2 regions of the Clostridium cochlearium genome follow, and region 2 is predicted to be linked to the other one. Evidence: a T-box and tRNA genes for the amino acid it is inferred to sense, from the RefSeq annotation. Region 2 holds a T-box; the other holds one or more tRNA genes.
The links. The T-box of region 2 lies ahead of asnS (asparagine--tRNA ligase). A T-box ahead of a tRNA ligase gene usually reads a tRNA of that ligase, here a tRNA-Asn.
Positions count from the first base shown of each region.

Region 1: it encodes a tRNA-Asn, which carries the amino acid that the T-box ahead of asnS (asparagine--tRNA ligase) is inferred to sense. The anticodon was not compared.

Region 1 is NZ_LT906477.1:435,354-445,545, reverse strand. Features, by position in the region: gene CKV72_RS02145 (hypothetical protein) at 1-362, opposite strand, end outside; gene CKV72_RS02140 (hypothetical protein) at 413-736, shown strand; gene CKV72_RS02135 (lysophospholipid acyltransferase family protein) at 808-1,521, opposite strand; gene CKV72_RS02130 (ComEC/Rec2 family competence protein) at 1,703-2,578, shown strand; tRNA gene CKV72_RS02125 (tRNA-Asn) at 2,691-2,765, opposite strand; rRNA gene rrf (5S ribosomal RNA) at 2,776-2,892, opposite strand; rRNA gene CKV72_RS02115 (23S ribosomal RNA) at 2,924-5,821, opposite strand; tRNA gene CKV72_RS02110 (tRNA-Ile) at 6,044-6,120, opposite strand; tRNA gene CKV72_RS02105 (tRNA-Ala) at 6,131-6,206, opposite strand; rRNA gene CKV72_RS02100 (16S ribosomal RNA) at 6,355-7,867, opposite strand; gene CKV72_RS02095 (hypothetical protein) at 8,337-8,828, opposite strand; gene CKV72_RS02090 (SPOCS domain-containing protein) at 8,912-9,553, opposite strand; gene CKV72_RS02085 (hypothetical protein) at 9,575-10,015, opposite strand; gene CKV72_RS02080 (undecaprenyl-diphosphate phosphatase) at 10,111-10,192, opposite strand, start outside.
Region 2 is NZ_LT906477.1:2,379,766-2,389,957, forward strand. Features, by position in the region: gene CKV72_RS11730 (M20 family metallopeptidase) at 1-166, opposite strand, end outside; gene CKV72_RS11735 (DMT family transporter) at 288-1,202, shown strand; gene surE (5'/3'-nucleotidase SurE) at 1,217-1,972, shown strand; gene CKV72_RS11745 (TlpA disulfide reductase family protein) at 2,057-2,605, opposite strand; gene CKV72_RS11750 (cytochrome c biogenesis CcdA family protein) at 2,621-3,310, opposite strand; T-box leader at 3,528-3,769, shown strand; gene asnS (asparagine--tRNA ligase) at 3,817-5,208, shown strand; gene CKV72_RS11760 (AEC family transporter) at 5,295-6,233, shown strand; partial or broken gene CKV72_RS11765 (dUTP diphosphatase) at 6,451-6,941, shown strand; gene CKV72_RS11770 (DMT family transporter) at 7,037-7,471, shown strand; gene CKV72_RS11775 (S8 family peptidase) at 7,548-8,753, shown strand; gene CKV72_RS11780 (ferritin) at 8,812-9,321, shown strand; gene CKV72_RS11785 (acetyl-CoA carboxylase carboxyltransferase subunit alpha) at 9,351-10,192, opposite strand, start outside.

The DNA of each region.
Region 1 (10,192 bases), 490 kb from region 2:
TCAGCAATATTTTTATCAAAACTTTTAACTACAGTACCATACCTTGTAATAATAACACCTATATCTCCCTGTCTTTTAAAATATAGATTGTCCCACTCTTTTAACCCATAATCTTTATTCACTATATTTAAAGTTATGCCTCTTTCATTAAATATGTTAATAAACCTATTATATTTTTCTTTAAGTTCCTCATACTCCTCTTTTAACTTTCCGACTTCTTCTCTTTTATTTTTTATCTTTTGTTCCAACTTATGTATATCTTCAATATATTGTTTACTCTTTTCATTTAAATTTTGTATTTTTTCTTTTTTCTTTTCAAAATAATATTTATTTATTTTAAAATTACTGGTATTATTATTCATAAATACACATCCTTATTCCATTATATTCTAGAACAAAAGAGGTGTTAATATTGGAAAAAATATTAAAATTCATTAATAGATTTATCTTAATTTTATCAAATTTTCTAAGAAAATTAAATAAACTAATACTAACACACCATAAGAAAAATATGGTTATATTAAATAAATTCCTTAAAAATCATAAATCTATAAAAAATGAATTCGACCCTTTAATCAAAGAAAAGTCTACAAAAAATACAGAATTACTATGTAAATTAAATAATTTGCAAAAAATGGATAGTAATCTTTCTAATGAAATTAAAGATCTAAATTTTAAAAATGAACAAATGCATAAAAAAATTAAAATATTAGGCGATTTAATAATAAACAAATAAAACTTCATCTTCAATATTTTATAGAAGTTGAAGTATTATTCTAATATTTTCAATCACCTATATGTATAGTTTTATGATAACTCATTTTTTATTATTTCTCTTATGTTATTTGCCAATTTATTTTTATATTCTTTATCTAACTTATCTAAATATATAGGTTCCTTTATTATTAACCTTACTTTTCCAGGTCTTATTTTTTTATTTTTATTTTCTTCCCTTAACTTATAAGTTCCATCAATGGCTACTGGAACTACAGGCACTCCCGATTTTAAAGCAAGTTTCATGCTTCCTTGTTTAAACTCGCCAATTTCACCTTGTTTATTTCTAGTCCCCTCTGGGAAAATAACCATAGAATGTCCTTTTTTCAAATTATCTATTCCCTTATTTATAGCCTTAACAGATTCCCTTATATTTTCTCTATCTATAAATACACAATTTATCATTTCCATCCAATCACTTATTATTTTAATTTTTTTAATTTCTTTCTTTGCAATAAACCCCATAGGTCTTCTTATTCCAGCTAATAAAACTGGTATATCAAATAAACTTTGATGGTTAGCAACATATAAACAATTTTCTTTAGGTAAATTCTCTAAACCCTGAACTTCTAAATCTATTTTCACATTTTTCAATATGTAGTCAGACCAATTCAAAACATAATTATTTATAAACTTTTCAGCCTCATCGTTTCCTTTAGTTTTTCTAATTTTTTCAACCTGTTTTTTCTTAAAAGCTGTTTTTATCATATATGTCCCAAATCGAATATATAGAAAAAAATTATTCATGCTAATCTTCTCCAATCTTTGTCTAGTTATAATCTATTACATTATAACATATAAGGCTTTATATAAAAAACAAATTTTATACTGTCAAGACCAAATTTATTTTTAATTAATAATAATTATGTATAAAATATCTTATATGGTTTATAATACCTTAATAATATATATTCACAGGTGGTTTATAATGTTAAAAAACAATAGTAAAACTTTAAAATTATTAACAATACCAATATTAGTATTATTTATTTTGGGCTTAATTTTCAAACTAAATTTAAAAGTAACTGCTGATAATAATTTAGATAAGAATTTTGTAGAAATTCATTTTATAGATGTAGGCCAAGGAGATTGTACTTTAATAAAAGGAAATAAAATAAATATATTAATAGATTCTGGATCCAAATTATATAAAGATAAAGTTATTTCTTATCTAAAAAAAGAAAATATAAAAGAAATTGATTTATTAGTAGCTACACACCCTCACGAAGATCACATAGGATCTATGTCTTATATTATAGATAAATTTAAAATAAAAACTTTTTATGCTCCAAAAGTCAAAGAAAATACTCCCTGTTTTTATTCAATGATAAAATCCTTAAAAAATAAAGACTTAAAAATAACTCCCATTAAAGCTTTAGATAAAATAAATCTTTCTGAAGATTTAAAGTGCACAATATTAGCACCTAATTCTTCTAATTATAACTCCCTTAATAATTATTCTATAGTAATGAAAATTTCGTTTAAAAATAACTCTTTTTTATTTACAGGAGATGCCGAAAGTATAAGTGAATCTGAAATGCTTTCAAAAGATTTGGATCTTAGAGCTGATATTTTAAAGCTAGGCCATCATGGAAGCAATACCTCATCTACAGAGCCATTTTTAAAAGAAGTCTCTCCTAGTATAGCCATTGCAAGTTGTGGAAAAAACAATCCCTTTAATCATCCTTCTATTAAAGTTGTACAAAGGCTAAAAAAAGAAAATATACAATTTTTCAGAACAGATATAGATGGGGATATAGTTATATATTCCAATGGCAAAAATTTAATACGAGTATATAAATAATGAAAAATGAATAAGGAACAATGAACAATTATTGATATTTTTCAATTAAAAAAGCAGAACTTTAAAAGTTCTGCTTTTATGTTCTTAATAATATACAATTTAATGTTAAAAATGGCTCCGTGGAAAGGATTCGAACCTTCAACCCTTCGGTTAACAGCCGAATGCTCCACCGTTGAGCTACCACGGAACATTATTAAACCTGGCAATGTCCTACTCTCCCACAAGGTTGCCCTTGCAGTACCATTGGCGCTTAGAAGCTTAACCATCGTGTTCGGCATGGAAACGGGTGTTACCTTCTAGCTATAATCACCAGATATTCTTTCAAAATTGCACAGAGTAATATTTTTGATCAAGCCTTCGATCTATTAGTATCAGTCAGCTAAATACATTGCTGCACTTACACCTCTGACCTATCAACCTTGTGTTCTTCAAGGGATCTTATTGACTTACGTCATGGGAAATCTCATCTTAGGGTGGGCTTCACGCTTAGATGCTTTCAGCGTTTATCCCTTCCTGACTTAGCTACCCAGCTGTGCCACTGGCGTGACAACTGGTGCACCAGAGGTCAGTCCATCCCGGTCCTCTCGTACTAAGGACAGCTCCCTTCAAATTTCCTACGCCCGCGACGGATAGGGACCGAACTGTCTCACGACGTTCTGAACCCAGCTCGCGTGCCGCTTTAATGGGCGAACAGCCCAACCCTTGGGACCTACTCCAGCCCCAGGATGCGACGAGCCGACATCGAGGTGCCAAACCTCCCCGTCGATGTGGACTCTTGGGGGAGATCAGCCTGTTATCCCCGAGGTAGCTTTTATCCGTTGAGCGATGGCCCTCCCACGAGGAACCACCGGATCACTAAGCCCGACTTTCGTCCCTGCTCCACCTGTATGTGTCGCAGTCAGGCTCCCTTATGCCTTTACACTCTACGCGCGATTTCCGACCGCGCTGAGGGAACCTTTGGGCGCCTCCGTTACTTTTTAGGAGGCGACCGCCCCAGTCAAACTGCCCACCTAACAATGTCCGGCAACCTGTTTCAAGGCTTTCCGTTAGAATTTCAGTACTATCAGGGTGGTATCCCAAGGGTGACTCCACAGAAACTGACGCTCCTGCTTCCAAGTCTCCCACCTATCCTGTACAGACAATACCGAAATTCAATGTTAAGCTACAGTAAAGCTCTACGGGGTCTTTCCGTCCTATCGCGGGTAGCAAGCATCTTCACTTGCACTACAATTTCGCCGGATTTGCTGTTGAGACAGTGCCCAAGTCATTACGCCATTCGTGCGGGTCGGAACTTACCCGACAAGGAATTTCGCTACCTTAGGACCGTTATAGTTACGGCCGCCGTTCACTGGGGCTTAAGTTCACCGCTTCGCTTACGCTAACAGATCCCTTTAACCTTCCAGCACCGGGCAGGCGTCAGCCCCTATACATCAGCTTTCGCTTTAGCAGAGACCTGTGTTTTTGATAAACAGTTGCTTGGGCCTATTCACTGCGGCCTGCCGTGAAGCAGGCACCCCTTCTCCCGAAGTTACGGGGTCAATTTGCCTAGTTCCTTAACAGCAATTCTTCCGATGGTCTTAGGATTCTCTCCTCACCTACCTGTGTCGGTTTGCGGTACGGGCACCAACATTCTCCATAGAGGCTTTTCTTGACAGTGTGGAATCAGGTACTTCGCCAAAATAGGCTCCCCGTAACACCTCAGCTAAGCTTGACGGATTTGCCAATCAAGCACGCCTAAGTGCTTAGACACACATCCAATAGTGTGCATACCTTATCCTTCTGTGTCACCCCATCTGTCAAACGAAAGTTGGCGGTATCGGAATATCAACCGATTGTCCATCACCTACGCCTTTCGGCCTGGGCTTAGGTCCCGACTAACCCTGAGCGGACGAACCTTCCTCAGGAAACCTTAGGTTTTCGACCAATAAGATTCTCACTTATTTCTCGCTACTCATGCCAGCATACTCACTCCTGTACAGTCCACCGCTTCTTACGATACGACTTCTACCCATACAGGAAGCTCCTCTACCATTCTATTGAATCCATAGCTTCGGTGGTAAGTTTGAGCCCCGGACATCTTCGGCGCAGGATCTCTTGACTAGTGAGCTATTACGCACTCTTTAAATGAGTGGCTGCTTCTAAGCCAACATCCTAGTTGTCTTAGAAATCCCACATCCTTTTCCACTTAACTTACACTTTGGGACCTTAGCTGATGGTCTGGGTTGTTTCCCTCTCGACTACGGATCTTATCACTCGCAGCCTGACTGCCTGGATAAAAGTATATGGCATTCGGAGTTTGATAGGGTTCAGTAACTGTTGTCAGCCCCTAGCCCATTCAGTGCTCTACCTCCATTACTCAATAACCAGACGCTAGCCCTAAAGCTATTTCGAGGAGAACCAGCTATCTCCGAGTTCGATTGGAATTTCTCCGCTATCCACAGGTCATCCCATGGTTTTTCAACACCAACGTGGTTCGGTCCTCCACGGAATTTTACTTCCGCTTCAACCTGCCCATGGATAGGTCACTCGGTTTCGGGTCTACAGCATGCAACTAGTCGCCCTATTCAGACTCGGTTTCCCTTCGGCTACGCACCTTAAGTGCTTAACCTTGCTACATACCGTAACTCGCTGGCTCGTTCTACAAAAAGCACGCGGTCACACATTAACGTGCTCCCACTGTTTGTAAGCATACGGTTTCAGGTTCTATTTCACTCCCCTTCCGGGGTTCTTTTCACCTTTCCCTCACGGTACTGCTTCACTATCGGTCACCAGTTAGTATTTAGCCTTGGGAGGTGGTCCTCCCTGCTTCCCACAAGGTTTCACGTGTCTCGTGGTACTCTGGATTAGACCTAAAAGACATAATTTTTTTACCTACAGGACTATTACCTTCTGTGGTAGAGCGTTCCAGCTCTCTTCGATTAAAGTCTGTCTTCGTTATGGTCTATCCACAACCCCAGAAATAAATTTCTGGTTTGGGCTCTTTCCTTTTCGCTCGCCGCTACTAAGAAAATCGATTTTTCTTTCTCTTCCTCCGGGTACTTAGATGTTTCAGTTCCCCGGGTATACCCCCATAAACCTATGTATTCAGTTTATGGTACATACCGTTAGGTATGCAGGTTTCCCCATTCGGAAATCTCCGGATCACAGGCTATTTGCGCCTACCCGAAGCTTATCGCAGCTTATCACGTCCTTCATCGGCTACTGGTGCCAAGGCATTCACCATATGCCCTTTGTAGCTTGATCTTATAAATTATTATTAACTTCGTATTACTGCGTCAATAAGTTCGCTGCGTTGCTCATTTAGCTTTCGCTAAACTCTGCTACTCGCTTCACTTATTTCCTTGCACTACTCGTTTCTAATAATTTCTAGTATTACTAATTTAAAGGTTTAATTTACCTTAGTTTACTCTGTGCAATTTTCAAAGAACATTTTGAACTTCTCAAATTATGAGAGGTTCTTCTTCATGGTGGGCTTAAATGGACTCGAACCATCGACCTCACGCTTATCAGGCGTGCGCTCTAACCAGCTGAGCTATAAGCCCCCATTCTATATGGTGGAGATAAGGAGATTCGAACTCCTGACCCCCTGCTTGCAAGGCAGGTGCTCTCCCAGCTGAGCTATACCCCCATAAATAAAAAAATCTCTACAACTTTCTATTAATTATTGAATAATTAATAGTAGCTTTTAGTATTTTTTATTATTTATATTTAATTATTAGAGACAATAAGTCTCTCAAAATTAAACAGAGAATATAAACCAATATTTTACTCCTTAGAAAGGAGGTGATCCAGCCGCAGGTTCTCCTACGGCTACCTTGTTACGACTTCACCCCAATCATTAACCCCACCTTCGGCCGCTGGCTCCTTACGGTTACCTCACGGACTTCGGGTGTTGCCAACTCTCATGGTGTGACGGGCGGTGTGTACAAGGCCCGGGAACGTATTCACCGCAACATTCTGATTTGCGATTACTAGCAACTCCGGCTTCATGCAGGCGAGTTTCAGCCTGCAATCCGAACTGGGATGGGTTTTTGAGATTTGCTCCACCTCGCGGTATTGCTTCTCTCTGTACCCACCATTGTAGCACGTGTGTAGCCCTGGACATAAGGGGCATGATGATTTGACGTCATCCCCACCTTCCTCCCGGTTCACCCGGGCAGTCTCATTAGAGTGCTCAACTTAATGGTAGCAACTAATAATAAGGGTTGCGCTCGTTGCGGGACTTAACCCAACATCTCACGACACGAGCTGACGACAACCATGCACCACCTGTCTCCCTGTCTCCGAAGAGATTTCCTCAGTTACGAGTAATTCAGGGGATGTCAAGTCCAGGTAAGGTTCTTCGCGTTGCTTCGAATTAAACCACATGCTCCGCTGCTTGTGCGGGCCCCCGTCAATTCCTTTGAGTTTTAGTCTTGCGACCGTACTCCCCAGGCGGAATACTTAATGTGTTAACTGCGGCACAGAAGGTTGGACCCTCCTACACCTAGTATTCATCGTTTACGGCGTGGACTACCAGGGTATCTAATCCTGTTTGCTACCCACGCTTTCGTGCCTCAGCGTCAGTTACAGTCCAGGAAACCGCCTTCGCCACTGGTGTTCTTCCTAATCTCTACGCATTTCACCGCTACACTAGGAATTCCGTTTCCCTCTCCTGTACTCTAGATGCCCAGTTTGAAATGCAGCCCCTAAGTTAAGCCTAGGTATTTCACATCTCACTTAAGCATCCGCCTACGCACCCTTTACGCCCAGTAAATCCGGACAACGCTTGCCACCTACGTATTACCGCGGCTGCTGGCACGTAGTTAGCCGTGGCTTCCTCATCTGGTACCGTCATTATCGTCCCAGAAAACAGGGTTTTACGATCCGAAAACCTTCATCACCCACGCGGCGTTGCTGCGTCAGGGTTTCCCCCATTGCGCAATATTCCCCACTGCTGCCTCCCGTAGGAGTCTGGACCGTGTCTCAGTTCCAATGTGGCCGATCACCCTCTCAGGTCGGCTACCCATCGTTGCCTTGGTAAGCCATTACCTTACCAACTAGCTAATGGGACGCGGGCCCATCTCAAAGCAGATTACTCCTTTGGTTAAAGTTTCATGCGAAACTCTAACTTTATGCGGTATTAATCCTCCTTTCGGAGGGCTATTCCCCTCTTTGAGGCAGGTTGCCCACGTGTTACTCACCCGTCCGCCGCTAATCCACTTCCCGAAGGAAGCTTCATCGCTCGACTTGCATGTGTTAAGCACGCCGCCAGCGTTCGTCCTGAGCCAGGATCAAACTCTCAATTTAAAAGTTTAATCTTTATCAACTGTATAATTGATAAACTTTGCTCATTACTATTTTTTGATTCTCAATAAGAATCGACTGGCTTATTTCTCTGTTTAATTTTCAAAGACCTATTTGTCTGTCGCAATCAAGCGACTTTTATAGTATACAACTTCAAACTTACTTTGTCAATACTAATTTAATTTTTTTCTTAAATTAGTTTCGAAGTTGCCCTCAGGTCCTAAGCTTTTATAATAAACAGCTTGTTCTCCGTGGGACATGTGTTATTGTATCATAGATAATATTAATTCCTATCATTAAAATAATGCTTAAAATTAATTTATCTTTATAAATTATCAATATTCGTCTTATATCGCTGTTTTTTTACTAATGATACGCTAGATAAAGTTTATTTGAAAATTTACATATTTCTAGTTGAAAATACAAACAAAAGAACTCCTATGATTTAACATAGAAGTCCTTTTTAAAAAGTTTATGAACTACAAGGAGAAGTATAATTTGCTACAACTCTAACCCTTAAATCTAATGATTCACATAAATCATGTTGTGGTAATAAAAAGTCAAATGTTCTACGAACTGTTCCACAACTTCTTCCATGTCCACAGCATCCTTTATCATATACTAAACCATCATCTGAACTAGATGTGTATTTATCTCTACTTGCAACAAAGGTATCAGCTTTAAATGCTAAAACTTTGCCATATTTATTAATAACTATACAACCTACAGTTATTTCTCTACCATAACATACATTTCTTAATACAACCCTTGTCCTTAGTAACCTAGTTTCTGATCTGCTAATATCTATAGGATCTAAACTAGCAGTTTTACACAATTCACAAGGATTAAAATGAATTGACTGTGTCATTGAATCATTTTCACAAAATCTACTTAAATCAAGTTCTTCATCCATAGAAAAATCACTAATTTCTATATCATCTTTATAAATATTTATATCATCCATGTATATCTCACCACCAATAATATTAGTTAGTATTTTTTAATACCTATGCTACAGTATATGACTTTTATACTAATTTGTTTACATTATTCCCAACGAATTTCGAAAAATCCATTTTCCTTCTCCATATCATATTCTAGTTCTATATCTATATTCTCTGATTTGCTATCATTTATTTTTATATTTTCTTCTTTTATTTTGCTTTTATTTTCTATACTTTTAAGTATTTTATCCGTTTCTTCTTCCATTATTTTTAAAGGTGTGTCCCTGTTTTTTTCCTCTTTGACTTTTTCCACTAAAATACCTGCTAATATAAGTAAAGATACACTAATTTCTCTATGATTAATTTTATTAGCTAAAACATCCTCTGCAAAAATAATTACCTCTTTTTTACTAGCCCCGTCCCCTTCAACTCCTTCAGCTACGTCAATTGGTATAAAGGATGTAAAGGACTTAGATGTATTACTAGAACATCTTTTTTTATCCTTAGATGATATATATATTATTTCTATATCTATAAGTCCATTAAAAAAAACTTTGTCTTGTCCTTGAGTATTTATCCTTTTACTTTCCAATACAGAATATTTCAAGATAACTTTTTCTATTTTTTCTATATCATCATATTCTTCAGGAATTTTAAATTGAAAATTTAAATATATTTCTTTTCTTGGATAGCTTAATTCATATTTGCTTATTTCATCTTGAGAAGCAATACCTTCTATATGCATACTTTTTACCCCTTTCCTTAATTATTTTATTACCGGTGCTAATAAAGTTTTTGTCTTTAATACAAACTCTCTCTTATTTACTATCTTTATACCCACATCTTCTAATGCTACATATGCTGTTTTCACATTTATATTTTTATTATCATAATATAAATTTCTATAAAAAGGAATTTTATAATATAATTTGTGATGTTTCTTTTCTGATTCTATAGACATATAGTAAACCTGTATATCCATATACGCTGCTATATTTAAATTACATCCTCTATATAGCTCATCCTTTTTTATAGATTCTATTGAAATATTTATGTCTATCTTCTCTATTTTATCTATGTCAAATACACCATCGGATATTTTCAAAGTATTCCATTCCCATTTTTCCGCCTTTGGAATGTTTTTTACATATTCAGGAATTTTATCCTCAGGGGTGATTCCTCTTACAACTATGTCATACTTTCCCATAATAGTACCTCCTATGTTTTTAATCCATAATACATACTATGATTAAGCACGTTAAAATGAGCATAAAAAAAAGAAGACCTAAGTCTTCTTTAAAACTATATGGTTACTACATTGAAGATAGCTAATACTAACAATATTACCCCTATAAATATTCTATATATAGCAAATATTCTCATA
Region 2 (10,192 bases):
CCTTTTTTATATTAAACCCGTGTTTTTCCAACATGGTAGTTATGTTTTCTACTGCATTATATTCATTAAACGATAGTTCTGGATTTTCATGAATTTTATTACCCAATTCTATAAGTTCATTTTTTATAATATCAATTTTGTTAGTTATAATTACCTTTTTATCCATTATTAAACACCTCAAAACTTGTAGATTTAATATATAAATTATACTATAACTAAGTTTGTATTAACTATGTTATAATATATTTTGTACTGTTTTTTATTTCATTTATAAGGGGGCAAAAAAATTGAATAAGAAAAGCTTATTAGCAGATATTTCTTTACTTATAGTTGCAATAATTTGGGGTAGCGGTTTTGTAGCAACTAAGAATGCATTAGAATCTATATCACCTTTTTTCATTTCAACATTACGTTTTTCCATAAGTACTTTGCTTATGGGTATAATATTTTTTAAAAAAATAAAAAATATTGATATAAATCATTTAAAAACTGGACTTATTGTAGGCACTTTCCTCTTCCTTGCATTCTCAACACAGACAATAGGCCTTATATATACTACAGCTAGTAAACAAGCATTTTTAACTGGAACAAATGTAGTAATGGTTCCTTTTATATATTGGTTTGTTTCAAAAGAAAAGCCTAATTCATATAATATAATTGCAACTTTCCTATGTTTAATAGGGATATCTTTCCTTACACTAGATGGATCTATATATATAAATATAGGAGACTTACTCACATTAACCTGTGCAGTATTTTTCGCTTGCCACATAGTATCCATTGGTTATTTTTCAAAAAAATGTGACCCTATAATATTAACTTTCACTCAATTTTTGATTACTGCTATATTATCATTCTTATGTATGATAGTTGTAGATGGAATTCCCAAAAGTATTCCCAAAGAAGGAATTTTTCCTGTATTTTACCTAGGAGTATTTAGTACTTGTATAGCATTTTTAATACAAACAGTTGCTCAAAAATATACTTCTCCATCACATACTGCTATTATTTTATGTTTAGAATCAGTATTTGGAAGTATATTATCCTGTATACTCCTTGATGACAAGTTTACTTATAAAATGTTTATAGGATGTATTCTTATATTTTTAGCAATAATAACTGCAGAAACAAAATGGAACTTTCTACATGATATTAATAAAACTATAAAACTCAATAAGAATAAATTCGATAATAATTTTTAGGAGGATTATATAAAATGCGATTACTTTTAACCAACGACGATGGTGTAAATTCAGAAGGTATATATACATTAGCAAAAGAGCTTCAAAAAGAACATGAAATAATAATTGCTGCTCCATCTATAGAAATGAGTGCAAAAAGTCATTCTATAACTATATCTGACCCATTATTTATAAAAGAAGTAGAATTAGATGAGATACATTCTTCAGCATATAGTATCAGTGGAACTCCTGCTGATTGTGTTAAGGTAGCTATGGATAAAATTTTAACTAAACCAGTAGATATGGTTATTTCCGGAATAAATTATGGAACAAATCTAGGTATAGATATATTATATTCCGGTACTGTATCTGCTGCAATTGAAGCTGCTATTCATAATGTACCTTCTATAGCTATATCTTCTGAAGTTAAAAAAGGAGATATAAATTTTAACACCGCAGCAAATGTAGCAAAGAATATAATTAAAATTTCAAAAGAAAACTTTACAAAAAATAATCTAGTATTAAATGTTAACGTGCCTTGTTTAGATAAAGAGTCTTTAAAAGGAATAAAAGTTTGTCAAATGGGTGGAAGAACGTTTACTTCTTGTTTTGAAGAAATAGAAAAAGAAAATGAAATCTCTTACATTCTAAGAGGAGAATTAACTAACGGTCATAAATCCAATACAGATATATATTATCTTAGAAATGGATATGCCACAATAACTCCCCTACACTATGATCTTACTAATTTTAAAATTATAAACGATGTATGTAATTGGTTTAAATATTAATATAGAATATATTTAAAATTAAAAATGTCCTAATTTAGTATAATCATTTATAAAAACTGTAATATACTAAATTAGGACATTTTATTAGTTTATCTTTAATTGTTTTCTCATTATATCGTCAGTCATAGGTCCCTGTATTCCACTGTATACAAACCCATCCTCATCTATAAATAAAGTTGTAGGAAAACCTTGAATACCATAATTTTGTGCTATTTCTTGATTTTCATCTAAAACTACAGGAAAGCTGTAATTATTTTTTTCTATAAACTTTTTTACTTTATCTTTACTTTCTCCTACATTTACAGCCAATATTATTACATCTTTATCCCTAGTTTCATTGTGGATATTTTGCATATAAGGCATTTCTTGTACACAATATCCACACCAGGTTGCCCAAAAATTGAGCATAACTTTTTTTCCTTTAAATTTACTTAAAGCTATTTCTTTATCATTTAAATCTTTAAGTTTAAAATCTAATGCTGGTATTTTTCTAGGCTCACCTTTTCTATCGTCTATTTCCATAGTTGTATCTTCTTTATTTGAAATGTTTCCTTTATCTACATAATTTTTATAAAATGCAGAAGATAAAATTATAAAAAGTAAAACTAAAAATACTATTAATTTCTTTTTCAAATTTATCACCTTTCTCTAACTAAAAATATTATTTATTATATACATTTTATTAGTAAAAGTCATAATACCCATAAATATAAGTATTACTCCACTAACTATAGAAACTACATTAAAATACTTAGAAAATCTTTTTATATACCCTGATATAAAATCTACTAAGAATCCTGATATTATAAAAGGTATTCCTAAACCTACAGAATAAGCTATTAAAAGTTTAATGCCTGACGCTAAAGTCTTAGTATTTCCCGCATAAATTAAAATTGATGCTAACATAGGCCCCACACAAGGAGTCCAACCTATAGCAAAAGCCATTCCTATAAAAAATGAGCTTAGTCCTGACTTAAATTTCTGTGGTTGTAACATAGTCTTTTGATAGTAAAAAGTTTTTATTTTTACTACTCCCATAATATGCAAACCAAATACTATGATTATTATTCCACCTATTTTTCTAAATATATCTTTATTTCTATCAAATAATTGTCCCAAAGACGTTACAGATATTCCCATTATTATAAAGATCAAAGTAAAACCTAAAGTAAAGCCTACTGCTTTATATATTACTGTTAATTTATTTTTATTATTTATTTCTTCAATGGAACTTCCAGTTAGATAAGTTAAATATATTGGAACTAGCGGAAGTACACAAGGAGATAAAAAAGATAATATTCCTGACGAAAAAGCTAAAAACAATGATATATTTTCCAAAGAAACCCTCCTATAACTATTTATATAATTTTAATTATATTATATCAATGTGAAGATACTATGAAGAAATAAAAAAAGTATTAATGAATAGAAAAAACTTTTCTTCCACACAGTTATAAATGACTTTTACAGCCTTTGATACTAGTCATTGACATTAAATTTTTTAACCATTATAATTAATAAACATAGATATTTATTTTTAATATATCATATGTTTTTAAAAACTATGACAGGAAGAGTAGGTAAAGTAATTAACTAAAGCGAATCAGTGATGGTGTAAGACTGGTGTTATATCTTTATTGAAGAACATCCTTGAGTTTCTAACTGAAATCTATAAGAAAGTAGGCTTAGAGGTATTCAGTACCTTATAACTGATGCATGAATTTATAATTCATGCCTATTTGAGTGGTCATTTAGACAAATTGGGTGGTACCGCGAAGTCAGTCTTTCGTCCCTTTACAAGGATGAGAGGCTTTTTATTTTAATTTAATATAAGGAGGATTAACATGAAAAAAATCTTAATAAAGCAACTTTATAGAGAAAAAGAAAAATTTATAAACAAAGAAATTACTGTTGCAGGTTGGATAAGAACTGAAAGAACATCCAAAAACTTTGGATTTATAGAATTGAATGACGGAAGCTTTTTCAAGAATCTTCAAATTGTTATAGATACTAGTCTAGATAATTTTGATAAGGTATCAAAATTACCTATTAGTTCATCTATTATAGTAGAAGGGAAATTAGTAGAAACTCCTTCAGCCAAACAACCTTTTGAAATTCAAGCATCAAAAATAACAATAGAAGGAACTTCTCTTCAAGATTATCCACTGCAAAAGAAAAGACATTCTTTTGAATTTTTAAGAACTATTGCACACTTAAGACCTAGAAGCAATACTTTCTCAGCAGTTTTTAGAATACGTTCCCTTGCAGCTTATGCTGTACATAAGTTCTTCCAAGAAAGAAATTTTGTATATGTTCATACACCTATTATAACTGCTAGTGACTGCGAAGGTGCTGGAGAAATGTTTAGAGTTACTACTCTAAATCTAAATAATATACCCAAAAATGATGAAGGCAAAGTAGATTTTTCTCAAGACTTTTTTGATAAAGATGCAAAACTTACAGTAAGTGGCCAATTATCTGCTGAATCCTATGCATTAGCTTTTGGTAATGTGTATACTTTTGGTCCTACCTTTAGAGCAGAAAACTCAAATACTGCAAGACACGCATCTGAATTTTGGATGATAGAACCTGAAATGGCTTTTGCAGACTTAAATGATTATATGGATGTAGCTGAAGAAATGGTAAAATACATAATAAATTATGTATTAGAAAATGCTCCAGAAGAAATGAATTTCTTTAACAGTTTCATTGATAAAAATCTATTTAAAAGATTAGATAATGTTGTTAACTCTGAATTTAAGAGAATAACATATACAGAAGCTATAGATTTACTACAAAAATCAAGAGAAAAGTTCCAATATCCTGTTGAATGGGGAATAGACCTTCAAACAGAGCATGAAAGATATATAACAGAAAAAATATTTGAAAAACCTGTTTTTGTAACTGATTATCCAAAAGATATAAAAGCATTCTACATGAGATTAAATGACGATAACAAAACTGTTGCAGCAGCTGACCTATTAGTACCAGGAGTTGGTGAAATTATAGGTGGTAGCCAAAGAGAAGAACGTTTAGATGTTTTAGAAGAACGTATGAAAGAATTTAAACTTAATGAAAAAGATTATTGGTGGTATTTAGAATTAAGAAAATATGGTTCTGCTAAACACTCTGGTTTCGGATTAGGATTTGAAAGAATATTAATGTATATGACAGGAATATCTAATATAAGAGATGTAATACCATTCCCTAGAACTCCAGGTTCAGCTGAATTTTAATTAAATATAAGTAAAGGATGACTCTTATTCAGATGGAACTTAAGTTCCATCTGAAATTTTAATTGTTGTATTAAAGGGGGCTTTTTATGGAACTTTTAAATGCTTTTGGAAGTATCTTTAGTATTATTATAATGATAGCTATAGGGTACCTTTTAACAAAAATAAGTTGGATAGATAAAAAAGGGGCTCAATTATTTTCTAAACTTGTTGTAAATGTATCCCTTCCTGCTCTCATGATTAATAATTTAATGAATAACTTTGATAGAGAAAAGCTTTTAAGTTTAGGAAAGGGGCTTATAGTTCCCTTCATCTCTATTGCTCTTGCTTATTTTATAGGCAAATTAACTATAAAACTTCTTAAAATTTCACCTAATAGACGCGGAACTTTTCAATCTATGTTTTTTGTATCTAATACCATATTCATTGGACTACCTGTAAACTTAGCTCTATTTGGTAATGAAAGTGTTCCTTATGTTTTATTGTATTATATAGCAAATACTACATTTTTTTGGACCATTGGTGTTTTTGAAATAGGTCAAGATGGAAAAGTTGAATCTCAAAAACTTTTATCTAAAGCTACTATAAAAAGGATATTCTCACCTCCACTAATGGGATTTATAGTTGCCTTGTTATTAATAATTTTATCCATTCCTTTACCTAGTTTTATAAATGATACTTGTAGATATCTAGGAAATTTAACTACACCTTTATCTATGCTATTTATAGGTAATACAATATACTATATAGACTTAAAAGGAATAGAATTTAACAAAGACATTTGGGGGGTACTTTTAGGAAGATTTATAATTTCTCCTTTATTAGTAGTATTATTATGTGCATTTTTCCCTTTACCCCATCTTATGAAAAATGTTTTTATTATTCAATCAGCTATGCCAGTTATGACTAATACTGCTATTATATCTAGAGCTTATGATGCAGATTATAAATATGCAGCTATTATGGTTACTATAACTACTATATTAAGTCTATTTATAATTCCTATATACAAAATAATTCTTCAATAAAATTACTTACATTAAAAACTATTATTTTATAATATTTTTTAATGTAAGTAATTTATTAATATCATTAATCGATTTCATCTAACTTTTGCTAAATATTTCGATTATTTTTTATGTTTTTTTACTGTAACCGATTGCTGTACCTTTAAATTTTATTATTATTTGTATAAAATAGATATGTACTAAAAATTTTATTATATATAGAAAGGCGGCTTACTTTATGGATTTTACGAACCTTTTCCTTACACAGGAAAAGTTAGATAACCATATCTCTAAAAACATAATTTAAGTGGGAAATCTCTTCTTTCTGAAAAACTTTTAGCATTACAGGTGGAAATTGCCGAGTTAGCAAATGAAACTAGATGTTTCAAATTCTGGAGTAATAAAGGACCTTCTGCTAAAAATACAATATTAGAAGAATATGCAGATTGTCTTCACTTTCTACTAACAATTGGATTGGATAAAGGTTTTAATTATTTAAATTTTAATACTCCTAATGAAGGAATAAGCAGCAATATAACTAATCAATTTTTGAATCTTTATATTGATATTAATGACTTTATAGTCTGTTCATCAAAGGATCATTATCAAACTTTGTTTGAAGATTTTTTATATCTAGGATTTAGCCTAGGGTTTACAGAAGAAGAAATAGAAAATGCCTATTACGTAAAAAATAATATAAATCATCAAAGACAAGTTATAGGTTACTAATATTTAAAATGTAGGGTTTAAACTCTACATTTTTTATTTTATTTAAATAATTATTACGCCACTTGGATAAAATACCTACAAAAGGTGGTGTATTTATGTTAGGTATAATATTTTCAATTATAGCAGGAATTTCAATGAGTTTTCAGGGTGTTTTTAACACTCGTCTAAGCGATAAAGTTGGTCTTTGGGAGGCTAATTTCATAGTACAAAGCATAGGCATGGTCTTAACTTTAATAATGCTCCTATTATTAGGTGATGGAAATATTAAAAAAATTAAAGAAGTAAATAAATTGTATTTATCTGGAGGTTTATTAGGGGTAATAATTATATTTACTGTAATGAAAGGTATAAAATCTTTAGGACCTACTTATGCAATCTCTACAATATTAGTAGCTCAATTACTATCTGCAGCTTTAATAGATGCTTTTGCTCTATTTGGTTCTGAGCAAATAAAATTTGGTATAAGTAAAGTACTAGGAATTGTAATTATGATAGTTGGGATAGTTGTTTTTAAGTGGGAATTTAAATAATTTAAAAAGTTTAATCACATATACTGTCACATATACTATATTGTATATAGAAATAAGTTTAAAGGAGAATTTCAATTTGTTCAATTTTAAAAGTAAATTATGTCCAGACTTATCAGATACTTTAGATAAAAACATTTATAAAAACATCAGAATAATTATATGTTGCAAAACTCTCCAACAAAAAATAGAAAATAAAATAAAATTTTATAAAGGCAAAATTTTATTTTCTATCGATTCTATAAAATGTATATGTGCCATAGTTCCAGCTTCCTCAATAAACAAACTTTTAGAATATCCAAATATCGATTATATTTTTCTTGATTCTTACGCTTTTTTATGTGGAAAAAGTGTATTTAGCGCAAATAAAATTCCTTTAGAAAAAAATTATAAACTCACTGGAAAAAATATAGGAATAGGAATAATTGATAGTGGAACTTATCCACATATGGATTTTATAACGCCTAAAAATAGAATATCTAAATTTGTAGATTTAGTAAATCATTATAAATATCCATACGATGATAATGGGCATGGCACTTCAGTGTCGGGAATAATTTGTAGTAATGGCTACTCTTCAAAGGGAATTTATAAGGGTATAGCCCAAGATAGTTACTTATATTGTATAAAGGCATTTAACAATATAGGCAGAGGTTTTATATCTGATATACTTTATGCTCTAAGCATATTAATAGAGGATAGTGATAAATTCAACATAAAAGTTATTTGTCTGCCATTTGAAGTTTTAAATAACAATAAAAAACTCATTTCCTTATTTAATAATTTATTTTCAATAGCTGTTTCAAAAAATATTACAATAATTGTTCCTTCAGGACACAATGGAAATAACTTTAATTCTATGAAAGGTATTGCTCTTTTGGATACATGTATCACTGTAGGAGGTTTGAATATAGATAAAGAAATTAAACCCTATATCAATTCTTCTGCTGGTCCAAATTTTAAGTTAAATAAACCAGATGTTTCTGCTGGATGTGTTGATATAGTTTCTACAAATACAAATGTCAATTATATTTCAGAAAGAAATGGAAGAAAATTATATCCTAAAATTCTTGAAGAACCTTATTCAAATTTTACAGGCACCTCCTATGCTGCTGCTTATGTTGCTGGATTATGTGCCCTGTTATATGAAAATAATTCTAGTTTAAACTTAAAAGATATAAAAGCTCTACTGAAAGTGTCTTCCGAGCTTCAAGATATTCCTAAAGATATACAAGGGCATGGTATACTAAATTTATCGAAATTGTTGCCTAATTATTTGAAATAGCAATTGTTTATGGTAAAATGAAGATATAGTGTAAAACAAAAGAGGAGGTATATTAATTATGATTAGTGAAAAATTAAATAAGGCTATAAACGATCAAATAAATTTTGAAATGGAATCAGAAAATATATATTTAGCTATGCAAGCTTATTGTAATTCTATAGATTTAGATGGTTTTGCTAACTTTTTCGATGCTCAAGTTAAAGAAGAAAGATTTCATGCTATGAAATTCTTTGACTATGTTAATCAAGTAGGTGGAAGAGTTGAAATTGGTGCTATAAAAGGACCTAATAATAATTTTAATTCCATACTTGATGTGTTCAAAACAGCTTATGCACATGAGCAAATTGTTACCAAAAAAATATATAGTCTTATGGATTTAGCTATGGAAGAAAGAGATCATGCTACTATAAGCTTTTTACAATGGTTTATAGATGAACAAGTAGAAGAGGAGGATACTTTTTCTACTTTAGTATCCAAACTAGATAGAATAAAAGATAATGAAACAGCTATATATATGTTAGATAAAGAATTACAACAGAGAGTGTTCACTCCTCCTGTTACTGAATAACTAAAAAAACCTAAGCTAATATTAAAAGCTTAGGTTTTATTTTTATATTCACCTATTACTCTAAATTTATTATATCTTTTATTTAGAAGTTCTATTGTATCTAATTGTTCTAAATTATTAATCTCTTTAATTAAATTATTTTTTATTATATCAGACATAAATTTTACATCTTTACTTGCGTCACCATAGGGTTCATATAATATTTTATCTATTAGACTATAATTTTTTAAATCCTCAGATGTTATTTTCATAATATTTGCAGCTTCTTCTGCTTTAGTAGCATCTTTCCATAGTATACTAGCAAAACCTTCTGGAGATAAAAGAGAATATACTGCATTTTCTAACATCCATATTTTATCACTTACAGAAAGGGCTAATGCTCCACCACTTCCCCCTTCTCCTATAACAATAGAAATTATAGGCACTTCTAAGGAAATCATATTTATTAGATTCTTAGCTATTGCCTCTCCTTGACCTCTTTCTTCTGCCTCTACACCACAGTATGCTCCTGGGGTATCTATAAAACAAACTATAGGTCTATTAAATTTTTCTGCTTGCTTCATAAGACGCAAGGCTTTTCTGTATCCTTCAGGATTAGGCATACCAAAATTTCTTTCTATATTTTCATTTAAATCTCTTCCCTTTTGTTGGGCAATTACTGTTACTGGCATACCATTTAAAAATCCTATTCCGCCAACTATACAAGGATCATCTCCATAGTATCTGTCTCCATGAAATTCTATAAAATTTTCAAATACATTATTTATATAATCTAAAGCCGTAGGTCTTTTCTCATTTCTAACCAATTTTAGCTTTTGCCATGCATCTAATTTATTTTTAGATATATTTAAGTTATCTATTATAATATCAT